DNA from 4 places in the Ectobacillus sp. OTK genome. Region 4 is predicted to be linked to each of the others. Evidence: a T-box and tRNA genes for the amino acid it is inferred to sense, from the RefSeq annotation. Region 4 holds a T-box; the other regions hold tRNA genes.

The links. A T-box is a leader RNA that pairs with one kind of tRNA and senses whether it is charged. The one in region 4 lies ahead of alaS (alanine--tRNA ligase), so its partner is inferred to be a tRNA-Ala.
Region 1: it has a tRNA-Ala gene. The T-box ahead of alaS (alanine--tRNA ligase) is inferred to sense a tRNA for this amino acid. The anticodon was not compared.
Region 2: it has a tRNA-Ala gene. The T-box ahead of alaS (alanine--tRNA ligase) is inferred to sense a tRNA for this amino acid. The anticodon was not compared.
Region 3: it has a tRNA-Ala gene. The T-box ahead of alaS (alanine--tRNA ligase) is inferred to sense a tRNA for this amino acid. The anticodon was not compared.

The regions. Positions count from the first base shown of each region.
Region 1 is NZ_AP048547.1:686,220-690,676, forward strand. It holds gene AC6HZ4_RS03490 (glycoside hydrolase family 30 protein) at 68-1,399, shown strand; tRNA gene AC6HZ4_RS03495 (tRNA-Ser) at 1,707-1,797, shown strand; tRNA gene AC6HZ4_RS03500 (tRNA-Glu) at 1,803-1,877, shown strand; tRNA gene AC6HZ4_RS03505 (tRNA-Val) at 1,884-1,959, shown strand; tRNA gene AC6HZ4_RS03510 (tRNA-Arg) at 1,967-2,040, shown strand; tRNA gene AC6HZ4_RS03515 (tRNA-Pro) at 2,047-2,120, shown strand; tRNA gene AC6HZ4_RS03520 (tRNA-Ala) at 2,126-2,198, shown strand; tRNA gene AC6HZ4_RS03525 (tRNA-Met) at 2,217-2,293, shown strand; tRNA gene AC6HZ4_RS03530 (tRNA-Gly) at 2,301-2,371, shown strand; tRNA gene AC6HZ4_RS03535 (tRNA-Ile) at 2,377-2,453, shown strand; rRNA gene AC6HZ4_RS03540 (16S ribosomal RNA) at 2,845-4,383, shown strand.
Region 2 is NZ_AP048547.1:4,845,108-4,849,564, forward strand. It holds gene glgB (1,4-alpha-glucan branching protein GlgB) at 1-780, opposite strand, end outside; tRNA gene AC6HZ4_RS23985 (tRNA-Glu) at 1,658-1,729, opposite strand; tRNA gene AC6HZ4_RS23990 (tRNA-Ser) at 1,734-1,824, opposite strand; tRNA gene AC6HZ4_RS23995 (tRNA-Asn) at 1,828-1,902, opposite strand; tRNA gene AC6HZ4_RS24000 (tRNA-Ile) at 1,931-2,004, opposite strand; tRNA gene AC6HZ4_RS24005 (tRNA-Gly) at 2,011-2,084, opposite strand; tRNA gene AC6HZ4_RS24010 (tRNA-Lys) at 2,091-2,163, opposite strand; tRNA gene AC6HZ4_RS24015 (tRNA-Thr) at 2,169-2,244, opposite strand; tRNA gene AC6HZ4_RS24020 (tRNA-Phe) at 2,299-2,371, opposite strand; tRNA gene AC6HZ4_RS24025 (tRNA-Asp) at 2,375-2,450, opposite strand; tRNA gene AC6HZ4_RS24030 (tRNA-Met) at 2,455-2,531, opposite strand; tRNA gene AC6HZ4_RS24035 (tRNA-Ser) at 2,553-2,640, opposite strand; tRNA gene AC6HZ4_RS24040 (tRNA-Ile) at 2,654-2,730, opposite strand; tRNA gene AC6HZ4_RS24045 (tRNA-Met) at 2,737-2,810, opposite strand; tRNA gene AC6HZ4_RS24050 (tRNA-Ala) at 2,829-2,901, opposite strand; tRNA gene AC6HZ4_RS24055 (tRNA-Pro) at 2,905-2,978, opposite strand; tRNA gene AC6HZ4_RS24060 (tRNA-Arg) at 2,985-3,058, opposite strand; tRNA gene AC6HZ4_RS24065 (tRNA-Leu) at 3,089-3,174, opposite strand; tRNA gene AC6HZ4_RS24070 (tRNA-Gly) at 3,180-3,251, opposite strand; tRNA gene AC6HZ4_RS24075 (tRNA-Leu) at 3,285-3,368, opposite strand; tRNA gene AC6HZ4_RS24080 (tRNA-His) at 3,378-3,453, opposite strand; tRNA gene AC6HZ4_RS24085 (tRNA-Thr) at 3,461-3,536, opposite strand; tRNA gene AC6HZ4_RS24090 (tRNA-Val) at 3,544-3,619, opposite strand; rRNA gene rrf (5S ribosomal RNA) at 3,625-3,740, opposite strand; rRNA gene AC6HZ4_RS24100 (23S ribosomal RNA) at 3,982-4,457, opposite strand, start outside.
Region 3 is NZ_AP048547.1:418,646-423,102, forward strand. It holds rRNA gene AC6HZ4_RS02125 (23S ribosomal RNA) at 1-244, shown strand, start outside; rRNA gene rrf (5S ribosomal RNA) at 303-418, shown strand; tRNA gene AC6HZ4_RS02135 (tRNA-Asn) at 449-523, shown strand; tRNA gene AC6HZ4_RS02140 (tRNA-Glu) at 550-624, shown strand; tRNA gene AC6HZ4_RS02145 (tRNA-Val) at 631-706, shown strand; tRNA gene AC6HZ4_RS02150 (tRNA-Tyr) at 714-798, shown strand; tRNA gene AC6HZ4_RS02155 (tRNA-Gln) at 973-1,047, shown strand; tRNA gene AC6HZ4_RS02160 (tRNA-Leu) at 1,058-1,141, shown strand; tRNA gene AC6HZ4_RS02165 (tRNA-Gly) at 1,175-1,246, shown strand; tRNA gene AC6HZ4_RS02170 (tRNA-Leu) at 1,252-1,337, shown strand; tRNA gene AC6HZ4_RS02175 (tRNA-Arg) at 1,369-1,442, shown strand; tRNA gene AC6HZ4_RS02180 (tRNA-Pro) at 1,449-1,522, shown strand; tRNA gene AC6HZ4_RS02185 (tRNA-Ala) at 1,526-1,598, shown strand; tRNA gene AC6HZ4_RS02190 (tRNA-Ser) at 1,606-1,693, shown strand; tRNA gene AC6HZ4_RS02195 (tRNA-Met) at 1,717-1,793, shown strand; tRNA gene AC6HZ4_RS02200 (tRNA-Asp) at 1,812-1,887, shown strand; tRNA gene AC6HZ4_RS02205 (tRNA-Phe) at 1,891-1,963, shown strand; tRNA gene AC6HZ4_RS02210 (tRNA-Thr) at 2,118-2,193, shown strand; tRNA gene AC6HZ4_RS02215 (tRNA-Lys) at 2,200-2,272, shown strand; tRNA gene AC6HZ4_RS02220 (tRNA-Gly) at 2,277-2,350, shown strand; tRNA gene AC6HZ4_RS02225 (tRNA-Ile) at 2,372-2,445, shown strand; tRNA gene AC6HZ4_RS02230 (tRNA-His) at 2,468-2,543, shown strand; tRNA gene AC6HZ4_RS02235 (tRNA-Cys) at 2,602-2,673, shown strand; tRNA gene AC6HZ4_RS02240 (tRNA-Leu) at 2,695-2,775, shown strand; gene AC6HZ4_RS02245 (type II asparaginase) at 2,969-4,090, shown strand; gene AC6HZ4_RS02250 (BH0509 family protein) at 4,281-4,427, opposite strand.
Region 4 is NZ_AP048547.1:4,499,479-4,503,935, reverse strand. It holds gene AC6HZ4_RS22335 (AI-2E family transporter) at 152-1,198, shown strand; T-box leader at 1,241-1,447, shown strand; gene alaS (alanine--tRNA ligase) at 1,496-4,138, shown strand; gene AC6HZ4_RS22325 (IreB family regulatory phosphoprotein) at 4,210-4,457, shown strand, end outside.

The DNA of each region.
Region 1 (4,457 bases), 1.7 Mb from region 4:
CGTATAGATGAAAACAAAAAAATAGATAGGGACATATGGATGTAGTACTTTGAAAGGAGCAGTGAATATGAGTGATAAAGAAATTAAGTGGATTTCTACATCAAGACAGGCCTATTGGAGAGAAAAACAGCCTGTTAGGGCGGTGGAGGGTTCTCCTAATCTAACTTTGACGGATCTAAAGCAGCAGGTAGTTGAAGGCTTTGGAGGATGCTTTAATGAATTAGGAATGGCAGCTCTGCAGCATTTGACAGAAGAGGATAGAAATAAGGTATATGATGCTTTGTTTTCTCCTGATGGGGACTGTAAATTTACCATTTGCCGACTGCCAATCGGGGCAAGCGATTATGCATTGGAATGGTACAGCCATAATGAAGTAGACGGCGATTATGACATGGAATATTTCAATATTGAGCGGGATCGTAAATACCTTATTCCCTATATAAAAGAAGCTTTAAAACGCAATCCTGATATCAAGCTATTTGCTTCTCCTTGGAGCCCGCCGACATGGATGAAGTTCCCTAAGGCTTACAACTATGGAACGCTGCGCTGGGAGCCGGAAGTGCTGGGAGCATATGCCCTGTATTTTGTAAAGTTTGTAGAAGCATACGCACAAGAAGGAATTAAAATTGATCAGGTTCATGTTCAAAATGAGGTAGCGGCTGATCAAAAATTCCCTTCATGCCTATGGACAGGTGAACAGCTTCGCGAATTTATCCGCGACTATTTAGGACCAGCATTTGAAAAGCATGGGCTGGATACAGAAATATGGCTGGGAACAATAAACGGAAGAGTGGAAAAATTATTTACTGAATCATCAGAGGATTATAATTCTTATGCAAATACTGTCCTCAGTGACCCCGAGGCTTATAAATATGTTAAAGGGGTGGGCTATCAATGGGCAGGAAAGTATGTTATCCAGCAGACGGTCCAAAGCTATCCTGAATTACGCTATATGCAAACAGAAAATGAATGTGGTGACGGGAAGAATACATGGGAGTATGCACACTATGTCCACAGTCTGTTCCGCCACTATTTTGTAAATGGTGTAAATAGCTATGTTTATTGGAACATGGCATTAGAACCAAAGGGGCCAAGCACCTGGGGCTGGGAACAAAATTCAATGATTACTGTTGATCCTGAATCAAAGCAAGTGACAAATAATCCAGAATTTTATGTAATGAAGCATTTTTCTCACTTCGTTGAAAATGGAGCAGTCAGAATCGAAACGAAGGGGCCTTGGACAGGTAATACAATTGCATTTGAAAACCCTGATGGCTCTAAAGTTATTGTGGTATCTAACCCGTCTAAAGAGGTACGAGAGCTCCGGCTTGCTGATGGCGGCGTGACGCATCAATTGATGCTGGAGCCAGAGTCATTCAATACGATTGTTTTGGAATAAATTAAGAATCCGAATCTTATCCCTTAAATAGCAATGAGCATGTGGTCATCTAGTAAGTATAGGATTATTTCTGCAAGGTCTAAAATGATCCCTATGTACACAAAAAGACGTGTATGTGGGGATTTTCTTATGGTAGAATTTCTTTCTATGTCATTTGATATTTCATGAATGAGCTTTGCAAGGTATACATCTGGTTTAATAAGGAAGTAAAAAAATATAAAAAAAGCTATTTTCAAATCATGATTTATGTTGTACTATAAATAAGCGTTGCCGGACAGGCTGCTGCAATAGAAGATATATTCAACACGGAGAGCTGTCCGAGAGGCCGAAGGAGCACGATTGGAAATCGTGTATACGTCACAAGCGTATCGAGGGTTCGAATCCCTCGCTCTCCGCCATTATTGGCCCGTTGGTCAAGCGGTTAAGACACCGCCCTTTCACGGCGGTAACACGGGTTCGAATCCCGTACGGGTCACCAACATATGGAGGATTAGCTCAGCTGGGAGAGCATCTGCCTTACAAGCAGAGGGTCGGCGGTTCGAGCCCGTCATCCTCCACCATAAATAAGCGCCCGTAGCTCAATTGGATAGAGCGTCTGACTACGGATCAGAAGGTTATGGGTTCGAGTCCTTTCGGGCGCGCTTGAACGGGAAGTGGCTCAGCTTGGTAGAGCACCTGGTTTGGGACCAGGGGGTCGCAGGTTCGAATCCTGTCTTCCCGATATTTGGGGCCTTAGCTCAGCTGGGAGAGCGCCTGCTTTGCACGCAGGAGGTCAGCGGTTCGATCCCGCTAGGCTCCACTTTAATATTAATATCATGGCGGTGTAGCTCAGCTGGCTAGAGCGTACGGTTCATACCCGTAAGGTCGGGGGTTCGATCCCCTCCGCCGCTACCATAGAGATGCGGGTGTAGTTTAATGGTAAAACCTCAGCCTTCCAAGCTGATGTCGTGAGTTCGATTCTCATCACCCGCTTTTGCGGGCCTATAGCTCAGCTGGTTAGAGCGCACGCCTGATAAGCGTGAGGTCGATGGTTCGAGTCCATTTAGGCCCACCATTTATTCTGCAATAGCTCAGCGGCGAGCGATGCTTCGTCGAGTCGGCAGCGAGTTGTACGCGCCGAGCAACTTCCTGAGTCATCTTCCGAGATGCGGACAGGAAAACAGGGTAAGTAGATGCATACCGAATGCATCATATGCAGAGATATTCGAACTTCTTTTACCGTAAATTCCCTTGTTGAAAGGTATTGCGTAAATATGAAGGACATGATATATTTTTCTTCTGCTGCTAATGAAATATGTAAGCAGCGAAAAAAACAAAAAACATGTTTACAAAATAGAACATGTTTGGTATATTAATAAAGTCGCTTTTGAGCGGCGGACAAGTTCTTTGAAAACTGAACAAAACACAAAACGTCAATGTTTTATTTAAGAAGCTAGACAAACACTTTTATGGAGAGTTTGATCCTGGCTCAGGATGAACGCTGGCGGCGTGCCTAATACATGCAAGTCGAGCGAGGTTCTTCGGAACCTAGCGGCGGACGGGTGAGTAACACGTGGGTAACCTGCCTGTAAGACTGGGATAACTTCGGGAAACCGAAGCTAATACCGGATACTTTTTCGCATCGCATGATGTGAAATGGAAAGGCGGCCTTTGGCTGTCACTTGCAGATGGACCCGCGGCGCATTAGCTAGTTGGTGAGGTAACGGCTCACCAAGGCGACGATGCGTAGCCGACCTGAGAGGGTGATCGGCCACACTGGGACTGAGACACGGCCCAGACTCCTACGGGAGGCAGCAGTAGGGAATCTTCGGCAATGGGCGAAAGCCTGACCGAGCAACGCCGCGTGAGCGATGAAGGCCTTCGGGTCGTAAAGCTCTGTTGTTAAGGAAGAACAAGTGCGAGAGTAACTGCTCGTACCTTGACGGTACTTAACGAGAAAGCCACGGCTAACTACGTGCCAGCAGCCGCGGTAATACGTAGGTGGCGAGCGTTATCCGGAATTATTGGGCGTAAAGCGCGCGCAGGCGGTTTCTTAAGTCTGATGTGAAAGCCCACGGCTCAACCGTGGAGGGTCATTGGAAACTGGGAAACTTGAGTGCAGAAGAGGAAAGCGGAATTCCACGTGTAGCGGTGAAATGCGTAGAGATGTGGAGGAACACCAGTGGCGAAGGCGGCTTTCTGGTCTGTAACTGACGCTGAGGCGCGAAAGCGTGGGGAGCAAACAGGATTAGATACCCTGGTAGTCCACGCCGTAAACGATGAGTGCTAAGTGTTAGAGGGTTTCCGCCCTTTAGTGCTGAAGTTAACGCATTAAGCACTCCGCCTGGGGAGTACGGTCGCAAGACTGAAACTCAAAGGAATTGACGGGGGCCCGCACAAGCGGTGGAGCATGTGGTTTAATTCGAAGCAACGCGAAGAACCTTACCAGGTCTTGACATCCTCTGACAACCCTAGAGATAGGGCTTCCCCTTCGGGGGCAGAGTGACAGGTGGTGCATGGTTGTCGTCAGCTCGTGTCGTGAGATGTTGGGTTAAGTCCCGCAACGAGCGCAACCCTTGATCTTAGTTGCCAGCATTTAGTTGGGCACTCTAAGGTGACTGCCGGTGACAAACCGGAGGAAGGTGGGGATGACGTCAAATCATCATGCCCCTTATGACCTGGGCTACACACGTGCTACAATGGACGGTACAAAGAGTCGCAAGACCGCGAGGTGGAGCTAATCTCATAAAACCGTTCTCAGTTCGGATTGCAGGCTGCAACTCGCCTGCATGAAGCTGGAATCGCTAGTAATCGCGGATCAGCATGCCGCGGTGAATACGTTCCCGGGCCTTGTACACACCGCCCGTCACACCACGAGAGTTTGTAACACCCGAAGTCGGTGGGGTAACCCTTACGGGAGCCAGCCGCCTAAGGTGGGACAGATGATTGGGGTGAAGTCGTAACAAGGTAGCCGTATCGGAAGGTGCGGCTGGATCACCTCCTTTCTATGGAGACTTTCACGAATGCAGTTCGTGATAAGTAAAAGACGTTTTAGATGTTTTGTTCAGTTTTGAAGGAA
Region 2 (4,457 bases), 350 kb from region 4:
TGTCGGTTCTCCGTCAAACATATATAATCCATGTGCGTCCTTACAATAATGCCCAGGCACCCAATCTAAAATCACGCCGAGACCATGCTCATGACAACGGTCAATGAAATACATTAAATCCTCCGGCTTACCGTAACGGCTTGTCGGAGAATAGTAGCCGGTTCCTTGATAGCCCCACGAGCGATCATATGGATGCTCAACAAGCGGCATAATTTCAATATGTGTAAACTGATGCTCTAAAACATATGGAATGAGTTCCTCTGCCATCTCACGATACGAATAAAAGGACCCGTCCTCTTTTAGCTTCCACGAACCAAAATGAAGCTCATAAATAGCTAGTGGCTCTTCAAATACTTTCTTTCGCTTTTTAGCACGCATCCATTTTTCATCATTCCATTTATAATTCCCTAAAGTATGGACGATAGAAGCTGTATGCGGCCTTAGCTCAGAAAAAAATGCATAGGGATCTGCCTTCAGCAGCACTTGGTCATCCTTCGTTTGAATAGCGTACTTATACAGCTCTCCCTGACCAATATTCGGAATAAATAAGGACCAAATTCCTTCTGTGTTTAACTTCTCCATTACATGGCTTTCATTGCTCCATTCGTTAAACTCTCCGACGACACTCACACTTTTAGCATGTGGAGCCCAAACGGAGAAACGAGTACCCCTAATTCCATCCTCGGTTGTTGTATGCGCTCCGAAGGCTTGATAGCTTTCGTACAAACTCCCTTCATGGAACAGATGAACTTCATAATCTGTAGGATGGGTTGTAACCACGTGTTTCACCTCACAAGTATAAATAACATTTCTTAATAAAGTATTCTGTAAAAAAAGGAGAAATCCCTTGCAGATTTAGGGAAAATATATAGTTTCGTCCGCTAAAATCAGTCATTTTTCGTCAAACTAGGCGTCTGATATCATATTTTGGCGATGGTTGAATTGGAAGCGTTTTATACTAAAATAGTGTTATCTTTTTAATGAAACGAGTTAACTATAATGTAGCCTTTTTATCATTTGAGATATGTTTTTTAGGAGGAATTCTGACATTAATCATAAAATAATCATGTAAAGAAGCTGGAACAACTTGTAGATTACTTTGTAAAGAAAAATATTCATTCACAATTTGTTCACAAATACTCCAAAGGAATGAGACTAAATTATACATTTTGTGCAAAGATTGAGGAATATCTAGAGGTTCGTTAAAAACACAAGGCTCCGAACTCGCCTCTCGACATGACTTGAGGAAATCACACATTTTGAAGAAAATTTTTAAATGCCGGAAACGCTCTTCCCCCGTACGAAGGTGTTTCCACACATAGACCGAACACATCGCTTGGTTATAAAGCTGGAAAGAACAAGGGAGTTCCCAATTCAAGTCCTGAGGTACAGTGTGTGTATAGATCCGATTGGAAAAATAGCATGCTTTTATTCTCTCCATCAATTTTTTGGTTTATTTTGGTAACTATATTTTACTGAAAGAATGTTCGCCTGTCCATTAGAAGCTCTTCATTCACAAAAAATGCCAGGTGATTGTCTAACTGACACTCATTCCCACTTATCGCTGGCCGCGCCCGTAACAGTAGAGGTCTTCTGTCAGAAAATGATAAATAAAAGCATAAAAAAGAGTTAGCGATATATCGCTAACTCTTTTTTATGACCCGTACGGGATTCGAACCCGTGTTACCGCCGTGAAAGGGCGGTGTCTTAACCACTTGACCAACGGGCCTAAATGGCAGAGAAGAAGGGATTCGAACCCTCGCGCCGGTTACCCGACCTACTCCCTTAGCAGGGGAGCCCCTTGAGCCACTTGGGTACTTCTCTATTTGGCTCCGCAAGTAGGATTCGAACCTACGACCTATCGGTTAACAGCCGATTGCTCTACCGCTGAGCTATTGCGGAATAATTCAATTTTAAATAATTGAAACAATGGGCCTAAATGGACTCGAACCATCGACCTCACGCTTATCAGGCGTGCGCTCTAACCAGCTGAGCTATAGGCCCCTATTATGGAGCGGGTGATGGGAATCGAACCCACGCTATCAGCTTGGAAGGCTGAAGTTCTACCATTAAACTACACCCGCAAAATGTGAGCCATGAAGGACTCGAACCTTCGACCCTCTGATTAAAAGTCAGATGCTCTACCGACTGAGCTAATGGCTCATAACTGGTGCCGGCTAGAGGACTTGAACCCCCAACCTACTGATTACAAGTCAGTTGCTCTGCCAATTGAGCTAAGCCGGCGTAATATATTTTTATTACCAAATAAGAGTACTTGTCCTTCGTCCTCATTAAAAGTGGCTCGGGACGGAATCGAACCGCCGACACGAGGATTTTCAGTCCTCTGCTCTACCGACTGAGCTACCGAGCCAAATGGCGGTCCCGACGGGGATCGAACCCGCGATCTCCTGCGTGACAGGCAGGCATGTTAACCACTACACCACGGAACCATTTTGGTTGCGGGGACAGGATTTGAACCTGCGACCTTCGGGTTATGAGCCCGACGAGCTACCAGACTGCTCCACCCCGCGATGATAAAGTATTTACATAAATGGAGGAGGGTGTGGGATTTGAACCCACGGACGTGTTACCGTCTCCGGTTTTCAAGACCGGTGTATTAAGCCGCTCTACCAACCCTCCGTAAAGCATTAAATGGTGGACCTTGTAGGACTCGAACCTACGACCGGACGGTTATGAGCCGTCTGCTCTAACCAGCTGAGCTAAAGGTCCTTATAGTAGCGGCGGAGGGGATCGAACCCCCGACCTTACGGGTATGAACCGTACGCTCTAGCCAGCTGAGCTACACCGCCATGATATTAATATTAAAGTGGAGCCTAGCGGGATCGAACCGCTGACCTCCTGCGTGCAAAGCAGGCGCTCTCCCAGCTGAGCTAAGGCCCCATATCGGGAAGACAGGATTCGAACCTGCGACCCCCTGGTCCCAAACCAGGTGCTCTACCAAGCTGAGCCACTTCCCGTTCAAGCGCGCCCGAAAGGACTCGAACCCATAACCTTCTGATCCGTAGTCAGACGCTCTATCCAATTGAGCTACGGGCGCATGTTATTGAATATATATTGTATGAAACAGTGCCGAGGGCCGGGCTCGAACCGGCACGGTAGTCACCTACCGCAGGATTTTAAGTCCTGTGCGTCTGCCAATTCCGCCACCCCGGCATGAAAGCGGAAGACGGGATTCGAACCCGCGACCCCAACCTTGGCAAGGTTGTATTCTACCACTGAACTACTTCCGCATGACAAACACTGTAATCATATACAATTGTAAATGGTGCGGGTGAAGGGACTCGAACCCCCACGCCAAAGGCGCCAGATCCTAAGTCTGGTGCGTCTGCCAATTCCGCCACACCCGCAAGATATAATGGGGCGATTGATGGGAATCGAACCCACGAATGTTGGAGCCACAATCCAATGCGTTAACCACTTCGCCACAACCGCCATTATATGGTGCCGGCTAGAGGACTTGAACCCCCAACCTACTGATTACAAGTCAGTTGCTCTGCCAATTGAGCTAAGCCGGCATATTTATGGTGGAGGATGACGGGCTCGAACCGCCGACCCTCTGCTTGTAAGGCAGATGCTCTCCCAGCTGAGCTAATCCTCCACATTGCCTAGCGACGTCCTACTCTCACAGGGGGAAACCCCCAACTACCATCGGCGCTGAAGAGCTTAACTTCCGTGTTCGGTATGGGAACGGGTGTGTCCTCTTCGCCATCATCACTAGACCTATTTTCTTGACTCATATTAGAGACAATGATCATTATATCACGCTCTTTTATAAAGTCAACAGGAATTTTGATATTCCTTCAAAACTAGATAACACACTGCACTTTGTAATGTTTTTCTATCCAGCTCCAGTTCACAGCTCTCTTTGGTCAAATAACCTCATGCAACGAAGTCTATCGGCTTCTTTTGCCTGAGAACATTTGCCCTACGGAGCTAACCGCTCACGTCCGCTTTTAGTTTATGATTAAGCCCTCGATCGATTAGTATCTGTCAGCTGCACGTGTCGCCACGCTTACACCTCAGACCTATCAACCTGATCATCTTTCAGGGATCTTACTAGCTTGACGCTATGGGAAATCTCATCTTGAGGGGGGCTTCATGCTTAGATGCTTTCAGCACTTATCCCGTCCGCACATAGCTACCCAGCGATGCCCTTGGCAGAACAACTGGTACACCAGCGGTGCGTCCATCCCGGTCCTCTCGTACTAAGGACAGCTCCTCTCAAATTTCCTGCGCCCGCGACGGATAGGGACCGAACTGTCTCACGACGTTCTGAACCCAGCTCGCGTACCGCTTTAATGGGCGAACAGCCCAACCCTTGGGACCGACTACAGCCCCAGGATGCGATGAGCCGACATCGAGGTGCCAAACCTCCCCGTCGATGTGGACTCTTGGGGGAGATAAGCCTGTTATCCCCGGGGTAGCTTTTATCCGTT
Region 3 (4,457 bases), 1.4 Mb from region 4:
ACGAGAGGACCGGGATGGACGCACCGCTGGTGTACCAGTTGTTCTGCCAAGGGCATCGCTGGGTAGCTATGTGCGGACGGGATAAGTGCTGAAAGCATCTAAGCATGAAGCCCCCCTCAAGATGAGATTTCCCATAGCGTCAAGCTAGTAAGATCCCTGAAAGATGATCAGGTTGATAGGTCTGAGGTGTAAGCGTGGCGACACGTGCAGCTGACAGATACTAATCGATCGAGGGCTTAATCATAATTACACAGCGCAGCGTGTTATCTAGTTTTGAAGGAATATCCTTCAAAGAAAATAGGCCTAGTGATGATGGCGAAGAGGCCACACCCGTTCCCATACCGAACACGGAAGTTAAGCTCTTCAGCGCCGATGGTAGTTGGGGGTTTCCCCCTGTGAGAGTAGGACGTCGCTAGGCTGGCCCAAAAGGCTTAAAAATAATTCTTATTCCGCAATAGCTCAGCGGTAGAGCAATCGGCTGTTAACCGATAGGTCGTAGGTTCGAATCCTACTTGCGGAGCCATACTTTCATTGATTAAAAATTTCTTTGGCCCGTTGGTCAAGCGGTTAAGACACCGCCCTTTCACGGCGGTAACACGGGTTCGAATCCCGTACGGGTCACCAACATATGGAGGATTAGCTCAGCTGGGAGAGCATCTGCCTTACAAGCAGAGGGTCGGCGGTTCGAGCCCGTCATCCTCCACCATACAATTGGAGGGGTAGCGAAGTGGCTAAACGCGGCGGACTGTAAATCCGCTCCCTCGGGGTTCGGCGGTTCGAATCCGTCCCCCTCCACCACTATTTTGTGTATAAAATTTAGAATATTGTGAAAAGATAGTAGGAGATATCGTCTGATTTATCTTTGTTTTATGCAGGTCATTCTAATGAAGCAAAGTTGAAACAAACGAAAATCATCCTGCGATGAAGATTCACGTAGTGAATTCGAAGATGTATAACATGAAGTTGTATCAATGGGCTATAGCCAAGCGGTAAGGCAACGGACTTTGACTCCGTCATTCGTTGGTTCGAATCCAGCTAGCCCAGCCATATTTTTTTTGCGGGTGTGGCGGAATTGGCAGACGCACCAGACTTAGGATCTGGCGCCTTTGGCGTGGGGGTTCGAGTCCCTTCACCCGCACCATTTACAATTGTATATGATTACAGTGTTTGTCATGCGGAAGTAGTTCAGTGGTAGAATACAACCTTGCCAAGGTTGGGGTCGCGGGTTCGAATCCCGTCTTCCGCTTTCATGCCGGGGTGGCGGAATTGGCAGACGCACAGGACTTAAAATCCTGCGGTAGGTGACTACCGTGCCGGTTCGAGCCCGGCCCTCGGCACTGTTTCATACAATAATATGTTTAATAACATGCGCCCGTAGCTCAATTGGATAGAGCGTCTGACTACGGATCAGAAGGTTATGGGTTCGAGTCCTTTCGGGCGCGCTTGAACGGGAAGTGGCTCAGCTTGGTAGAGCACCTGGTTTGGGACCAGGGGGTCGCAGGTTCGAATCCTGTCTTCCCGATATGGGGCCTTAGCTCAGCTGGGAGAGCGCCTGCTTTGCACGCAGGAGGTCAGCGGTTCGATCCCGCTAGGCTCCACTTTTATGGAGGGTTGGTAGAGCGGCTTAATACACCGGTCTTGAAAACCGGAGACGGTAACACGTCCGTGGGTTCAAATCCCACACCCTCCTCCATTTTATAGTAAGTATATTATCATCGCGGGGTGGAGCAGTCTGGTAGCTCGTCGGGCTCATAACCCGAAGGTCGCAGGTTCAAATCCTGTCCCCGCAACCAAAATGGCGCAACCAAAATGGTTCCGTGGTGTAGTGGTTAACATGCCTGCCTGTCACGCAGGAGATCGCGGGTTCGATCCCCGTCGGGACCGCCATTTGGCTCGGTAGCTCAGTCGGTAGAGCAGAGGACTGAAAATCCTCGTGTCGGCGGTTCGATTCCGTCCCGAGCCACTTTTATATTGCCGGCTTAGCTCAATTGGTAGAGCACGACCGAATATGCTTCGAAGAATTACTTCAGCGTACTCATTGAGCCGCATCTTGAATAAACTTTCTGAAATGAGGACGACGAACAAAAACTATCGTCCGGGCAATAAAAATATATTACGCCGGCTTAGCTCAATTGGTAGAGCAACTGACTTGTAATCAGTAGGTTGGGGGTTCAAGTCCTCTAGCCGGCACCATTCTATGAGCCATTAGCTCAGTCGGTAGAGCATCTGACTTTTAATCAGAGGGTCGAAGGTTCGAGTCCTTCATGGCTCACATTGCGGGTGTAGTTTAATGGTAGAACTTCAGCCTTCCAAGCTGATAGCGTGGGTTCGATTCCCATCACCCGCTCCATTATTTTATATTTTATTACATGGGCCTATAGCTCAGCTGGTTAGAGCGCACGCCTGATAAGCGTGAGGTCGATGGTTCGAGTCCATTTAGGCCCATTTTATTGATTCTAATATTATGGCGGTTGTGGCGAAGTGGTTAACGCATCGGATTGTGGCTCCGACATTCGTGGGTTCGATTCCCATCAATCGCCCCATCTTACTATATATGTTTCACAAGAATGGCTCATAAACAGCATACAGCTTTCTGTTTATGGCGGCATAGCCAAGTGGTAAGGCCAAGGTCTGCAAAACCTTTATCCACCGGTTCGAATCCGGTTGCCGCCTTTTTAACATATACAATATCGTGCCGATGTGGCGGAATTGGCAGACGCGCACGACTCAAAATCGTGTTCCTCTGGAGTGTCGGTTCGACCCCGACCATCGGTATCAAATAAATTTGTTATAGGATTAAGACTTTTCGAATGTTCGAAGAGTCTTTTTTTGTTTTTCGAAAGAATTAAGGTCCCTGCTTCATGGAAAAAGTAGAACAGAAGCTCAAATGTTAATGCAGAGAAAAATACTTAGAAAATGTATTTTTTCGCATATCGTTATAAATTAACGAAGAAGGAGAAAAGCAACCATGAACCTTAAAAAGTATGTAGTAACCACTTTTTTATTAGGCACATTAGTGTTGTCAGGATCTATCGCAGCTACTCATAGTTCAGCGAGTAATAATCCAACGGCAGAGGAGGTAGAAGCAGCCTCAGTAAATCCAAAGTTAAGGAATGTGAAAATTTTAGCTACTGGAGGAACGATTGCAGGTTCTGCTGCATCTCATACTGATATAACCGATTATCAAGCAGGAGCACTTGATGTTGAAACACTAATTCAAGCTGTTCCTGAATTAAAAGAAGCAGCAAATGTAAGTGGCGAACAAATCGTTAATATCGAAAGTAACAATATAAATAATAAAACTTTACTAAAGTTGGCGAAGCGAATTAATGAGTTATTGAAGTCTAAAGATGTAGATGGAATTGTTGTTACGCATGGAACAGATACCTTAGAAGAAACTGCTTATTTTCTAAATCTTGTCGTAAAAAGCAACAAACCTGTCGTTATTGTTGGATCAATGAGACCTGCTACAGCTCTAAGTGCAGATGGGCCTTTAAACTTATATAATGCAGTGAAAGTTGCTGCTAGTGAAGAAGCTAAGAACAAAGGGGTTTTAATCTCGTTAAATGATCGAATTGGTTCTGCACGTTATATAACAAAAACCAATACAACTACGACAGATACATTCCAATCCGAGGAACAGGGTTATTTAGGAGCAATTGCAGGAAATAAAATATATTTCTACAATGAACCGACTCGTAAACATACGGCGGAATCCGTTTTTGATATATCGGAACTAGAGGAATTGCCTCAAGTGGATATTATTTATAGCTATCAGAATGATAATCGATATTTTTATGATGCAGCTGTAAAAGCAGGAGCAAAAGGAATTATAATCGCAGGCGAAGGAAATGGCTCGATTTCTGATTCTGCCCTTGAAGGGGCGAAAGCCGCAGCTGGAAAAGGGGTAATTATTACCCGCTCTAGCCGTGTAGGAAATGGTATTGTGACGAGAGAAAAAACTGATGATGAAAATAATTTTGTTACAGCAGACTCACTTAATCCTCAAAAAGCACGCATTTTGACAATGCTTGCATTAACAAAAACAGATGATCCAAAAGAAATTCAGCAATTTTTTAACGAATATTAATAAGTTAGGTTAGAATTTCCCGAGTATTAAAAATAAAGCGAATTGAACAGATCATATTTGCACCAGAACAAGTCCCTGCTTAATCAGACAGGGACTTGTTCATAGGATTCATATCATAAAAAGTCTCTTTTCGCCCCATTTCTGGGATGGAAAGAGACTTTTTTAGTATCCTTCAGCGGTAATTGCATTTTTATTCTGCAATTTCCTCTAAATGATAATACGCTACATTATAAATATGTTCTACTTCCTCATCTGTCATATACATTAACTGACTATACTGAAGCCCCTTTGTTTTTTGAATAAACTCAATCATATTTTTTCGCTCTTCTCTTCTCATCTTGTATTTCCTCCCCTTTACTGTCTTAAT
Region 4 (4,457 bases):
CCCCGCTGAGCAAGCGGGGTTTTCTCGATACAGAGTCGTTTTGTATCAATGATGTTCTTTACAGTGAGTTATAACCGCTTTCGTGTATAAACGATATTCTTCCTTCGCACAATAAGTAGCAGCGGAGGGATTGCCGTTGAAAAACTTAAAAATGATTTGGATTTATCGTTTGGCGCTGTTATTGCTTCTTTTTTTATGCGTATTTGTTTTTTATAAGATAAAGCCTATATGGCTCCCGATTTTAGATATTCTAAAGTTGGTATTAACACCTTTTTTAATTGCATATTTTATCGCGTATTTGCTGCATCCTCTCATCGAAAAGCTTCATGCGCAAGGGATGCCGCGGACTATTGCTATTTTACTTATTTATGTTTTGTTTTTTGGCGGAATCGGATATGGTGTATATAAAGCTATTCCGATTGCGATTTCCCAACTGCAGGACATGAATCGAAATTTTCCGGAGTTTATGAAAATGTACGAATCATGGACGGATGGCATGCAGAAAAAAATCTCAAGCTTTCCCCAGTTTATTGGAGAGAGACTGAGACATGCAGTTTTGGGAGTAGAAGCAAAGCTGCAAGATTTAGTTAATCGAATGATGAGCACGGCGCGAGGGGTCTTAGACTCACTCTTGATTATTGTCTTGGTTCCGTTTATTGTTTTTTACATATTAAAGGATTACGGCGAGCTATATCATTTGTTTTGGAGGCTCGTACCGATGAAATGGCGCAAAGATGGGCAGCAGCTTGTGAAATCAATCGATGAGTCCCTTGGCAATTATATACGAGGGCAGCTATTTGTCTGCACCGTTTTAGCAGCATTATCTTCGCTGGCGCTTTGGATTGTTGGTTTAAAATATCCGCTTTTGTTAGGGATTATTATCGGAATCACCGACATTATCCCGTACTTTGGTCCTATTTTGGGCGCAGTGCCAACTGTTATTGTGGCGGCTACCATATCTGTGAGTATGGTAATAAAAGCAGTGATTGCGCTGCTTGTGCTGCAGTTTGTGGAAAGCAATATTCTATCCCCGTATATTGTTGGGAAGTCGCTGCGTATGCACCCAGTTGTTATTATGTTGGCGCTTCTTGCGGGAGGAGAAACGGCTGGCCTTGCAGGGCTTCTTTTAGCTGTGCCGGTACTTGCCGTTATTCGGGCAATTGCGATTCATGTAAAGCCGGTGTGGGGGAAGCGTTGACATTGTTTTACGAATTCGCTATACTTTTTCACAAGTGCATAACACAATTCTATGATGGATCGAGTATGCTGCAGACCGTGTATCAGAGAGAAACCCCCGAGGCTGAGAGAGGTTTTACATGAAGGGCAGCTGAACGCTAATCCGGAGAGCAGTTAATTCCTGACGTATTGCCACGTTACGGCAGCTTAAGGTGACGGATGCTTTTGTCCGTAATCAGGGTGGTAACGCGAGTATACTCTCGTCCCTGCAATAGGGGACGGGAGTTTTTTGTTTGTTTTTATAAAGGAGGATGTAGTAATGAAAAAACTGAAAGGTTCAGAAATTCGCCAAATGTATTTGGACTTTTTCCAAGAAAAAGGACACTCCGTTGAGCCGAGTGCATCCTTAGTTCCGCATGATGATCCGTCATTGCTATGGATTAATAGCGGTGTCGCAACACTAAAGAAGTATTTCGATGGACGCGTGATTCCAGAGAATCCGCGTATTACGAACGCGCAAAAATCAATTCGTACAAATGATATTGAAAACGTTGGGAAAACCGCCCGTCACCATACATTTTTTGAAATGCTTGGAAATTTTTCGATCGGTGACTATTTCAAGGAAGAAGCGATTACGTGGGCATGGGAGTTTTTAACGAGCGAGAGATGGATCGGCTTTGATCCAGAGCGTCTTTCCGTTACAATTCATCCAGAGGACGAGGAAGCATTCAAGCTTTGGAATGAAAAAATCGGTATTCCAGCTGAGCGTATTGTACGTTTAGAAGGGAACTTCTGGGATATTGGAGAGGGACCAAGCGGGCCGAATACGGAAATCTTCTATGATCGCGGCGAAGCATATGGCAACGATCCGGAAGACCCGGAATTGTACCCAGGCGGAGAGAACGAACGCTATCTTGAAGTATGGAATCTGGTATTCTCCCAGTTCAATCATAATCCAGACGGTACATATACGCCGCTTCCGAAGAAAAACATTGATACAGGCATGGGCTTAGAGCGGATGGTGTCTGTTGTACAGGATGTACCGACAAACTTTGATACAGATCTGTTTATGCCGATTATTGAGGCAACTGAGGCGATTTCCGGAGAGAAATATCGCGCAGGCGACTTAGAAAAGGACACGGCGTTTAAGGTTATCGCGGACCATATCCGTACTGTAGCCTTTGCTGTTGGAGATGGTGCACTTCCTTCTAACGAAGGCCGCGGCTACGTACTTCGTCGTTTGCTTCGCCGTGCGGTGCGCTATGCAAAGAAATTGAATGTGAACCGTCCATTTATGTATGAGCTTGTACCGACAGTAGCGGAAATCATGCAGGATTTCTATCCGGAAGTAAAAGAGAAAACAGAATTTATCCAACGCGTTATTAAGAACGAGGAAGAACGCTTCCACGAAACACTGCATGAAGGAGAAGCGATTCTTGCTGATGTGATTGCAAAAGCAAAAGCGGCAGGAAGCGATGTGATTGCAGGTGAGGATGCGTTCCGTTTGTACGATACGTATGGCTTCCCAATTGAATTAACAGAGGAGTACGCAGAAGAAGCAGGTATGACAGTTGATCATGATGGCTTCGAGGTAGAGATGGAAAAGCAGCGTGAACGCGCGCGAGCAGCTCGTCAAGATGTGGATTCTATGCAGGTACAAGGCGGCGTATTAGGAGAACTAAAAACACCAAGTCTTTTTGTTGGCTATGGTGATTTTGAGACAAACAGCAGGGTAATTGCTCTCGTTCAAAATGGACAATTTGTCGATGAGGTACAAGCAGGTGAAGAAGCACAGGTTGTTCTAGACATTACTCCGTTTTACGCAGAGAGCGGCGGCCAAATTGCCGACCATGGCTACTTAACAGCTAATGGCGTGAAGGCTTTCGTGAAAGATGTGCAAAAGGCCCCGAATGGCCAACACCTTCACAAGATTGTTGTGGAGGAAGGTACTTTAGCAGCAAATGCACAGGTACAAGCGACGATTGATCAAGCAAATCGCGCGCGCATTATTAAGAATCATACAGCAACGCATTTATTGCACCAGGCGTTAAAGGATGTTCTAGGATTGCATGTTAACCAGGCGGGATCTCTTGTGACGGCAGAGCGTCTTCGTTTTGACTTCTCGCACTTTGGCCAAGTGCAGCCAGAGGAGCTTGAGCAGATTGAGCGTATTGTGAACGAGAAAATTTGGGATAGTATTTCTGTGGAAATTTCTCAGAAGGCGCTCGATGAAGCAAAGGCAATGGGGGCGATGGCGCTCTTTGGCGAGAAATACGGCGATGTGGTCCGCGTTGTTCGCGTTGGAGATTATAGCCTGGAGCTTTGCGGCGGCTGCCATGTTGAAAACACGGCTAGCATCGGTATTTTCAAAATTGTATCCGAGTCCGGCATCGGAGCGGGTACGCGACGGATTGAAGCAGTAACCGGCAAAGCCGCTTATGAGTTAATGAACAATCAAGTAGGGCTCTTAAAGGAAGCTGCCGGTAAGCTAAAAGCAAATCCAAAGGATATTTTAGCGCGCGTGGAAGGATTATTTGCAGAGCTTAAGCAACTGCAAAAGGAAAATGAATCGCTTGCGGCGAAATTAAGCAACATTGAAGCTGGCAACTTAGCAGATCAAGTGCGTGAAATCGAAGGCGTAAAAGTGCTAATTAGCAAAGTCAACGCAACGGATATGAATAATTTGCGAACAATGGTCGATGATTTGAAGAACAAGCTTGGCTCTGCGGTCATTTTGCTTGCTTCTGTCAATGAGGGAAAAGTGAATCTGCTGGCAGGTGTAACGAAGGACTTAGTGCAAAAAGGATATCATGCCGGTCAGCTTGTTAAAGAAGCGGCAACGCGCTGCGGTGGCGGCGGCGGCGGCCGTCCTGACATGGCGCAGGCGGGCGGCAAAAATCCAGAGCAAGTCGATGCAGCTCTATTGGGCGCTGAGGCGTACATCAAATCTGTTTCAAAATAATCGTTCGGTAGTGTACAATGATAGGGAGAAGACAAGCCTTCTCCCTATCTTATCAAAGTGAGGTGCTTGGTATGGACTCGTTCGACAAAACAATGAAGTTTACCTTCCAAGAGGAAACGCAAAGTGTCCAAGTAACAGATGTATTGTTAACCGTTTATGACGCACTTCAAGAAAAGGGATATAATCCGATTAATCAAATCGTTGGTTATTTATTAAGCGGAGATCCTGCATACATACCTCGCCATAAAGATGCTCGGAGCATTATTCGAAAGCTTGAGCGTGATGAGCTAATTGAAGAATTGGTGAAATCTTATTTGAA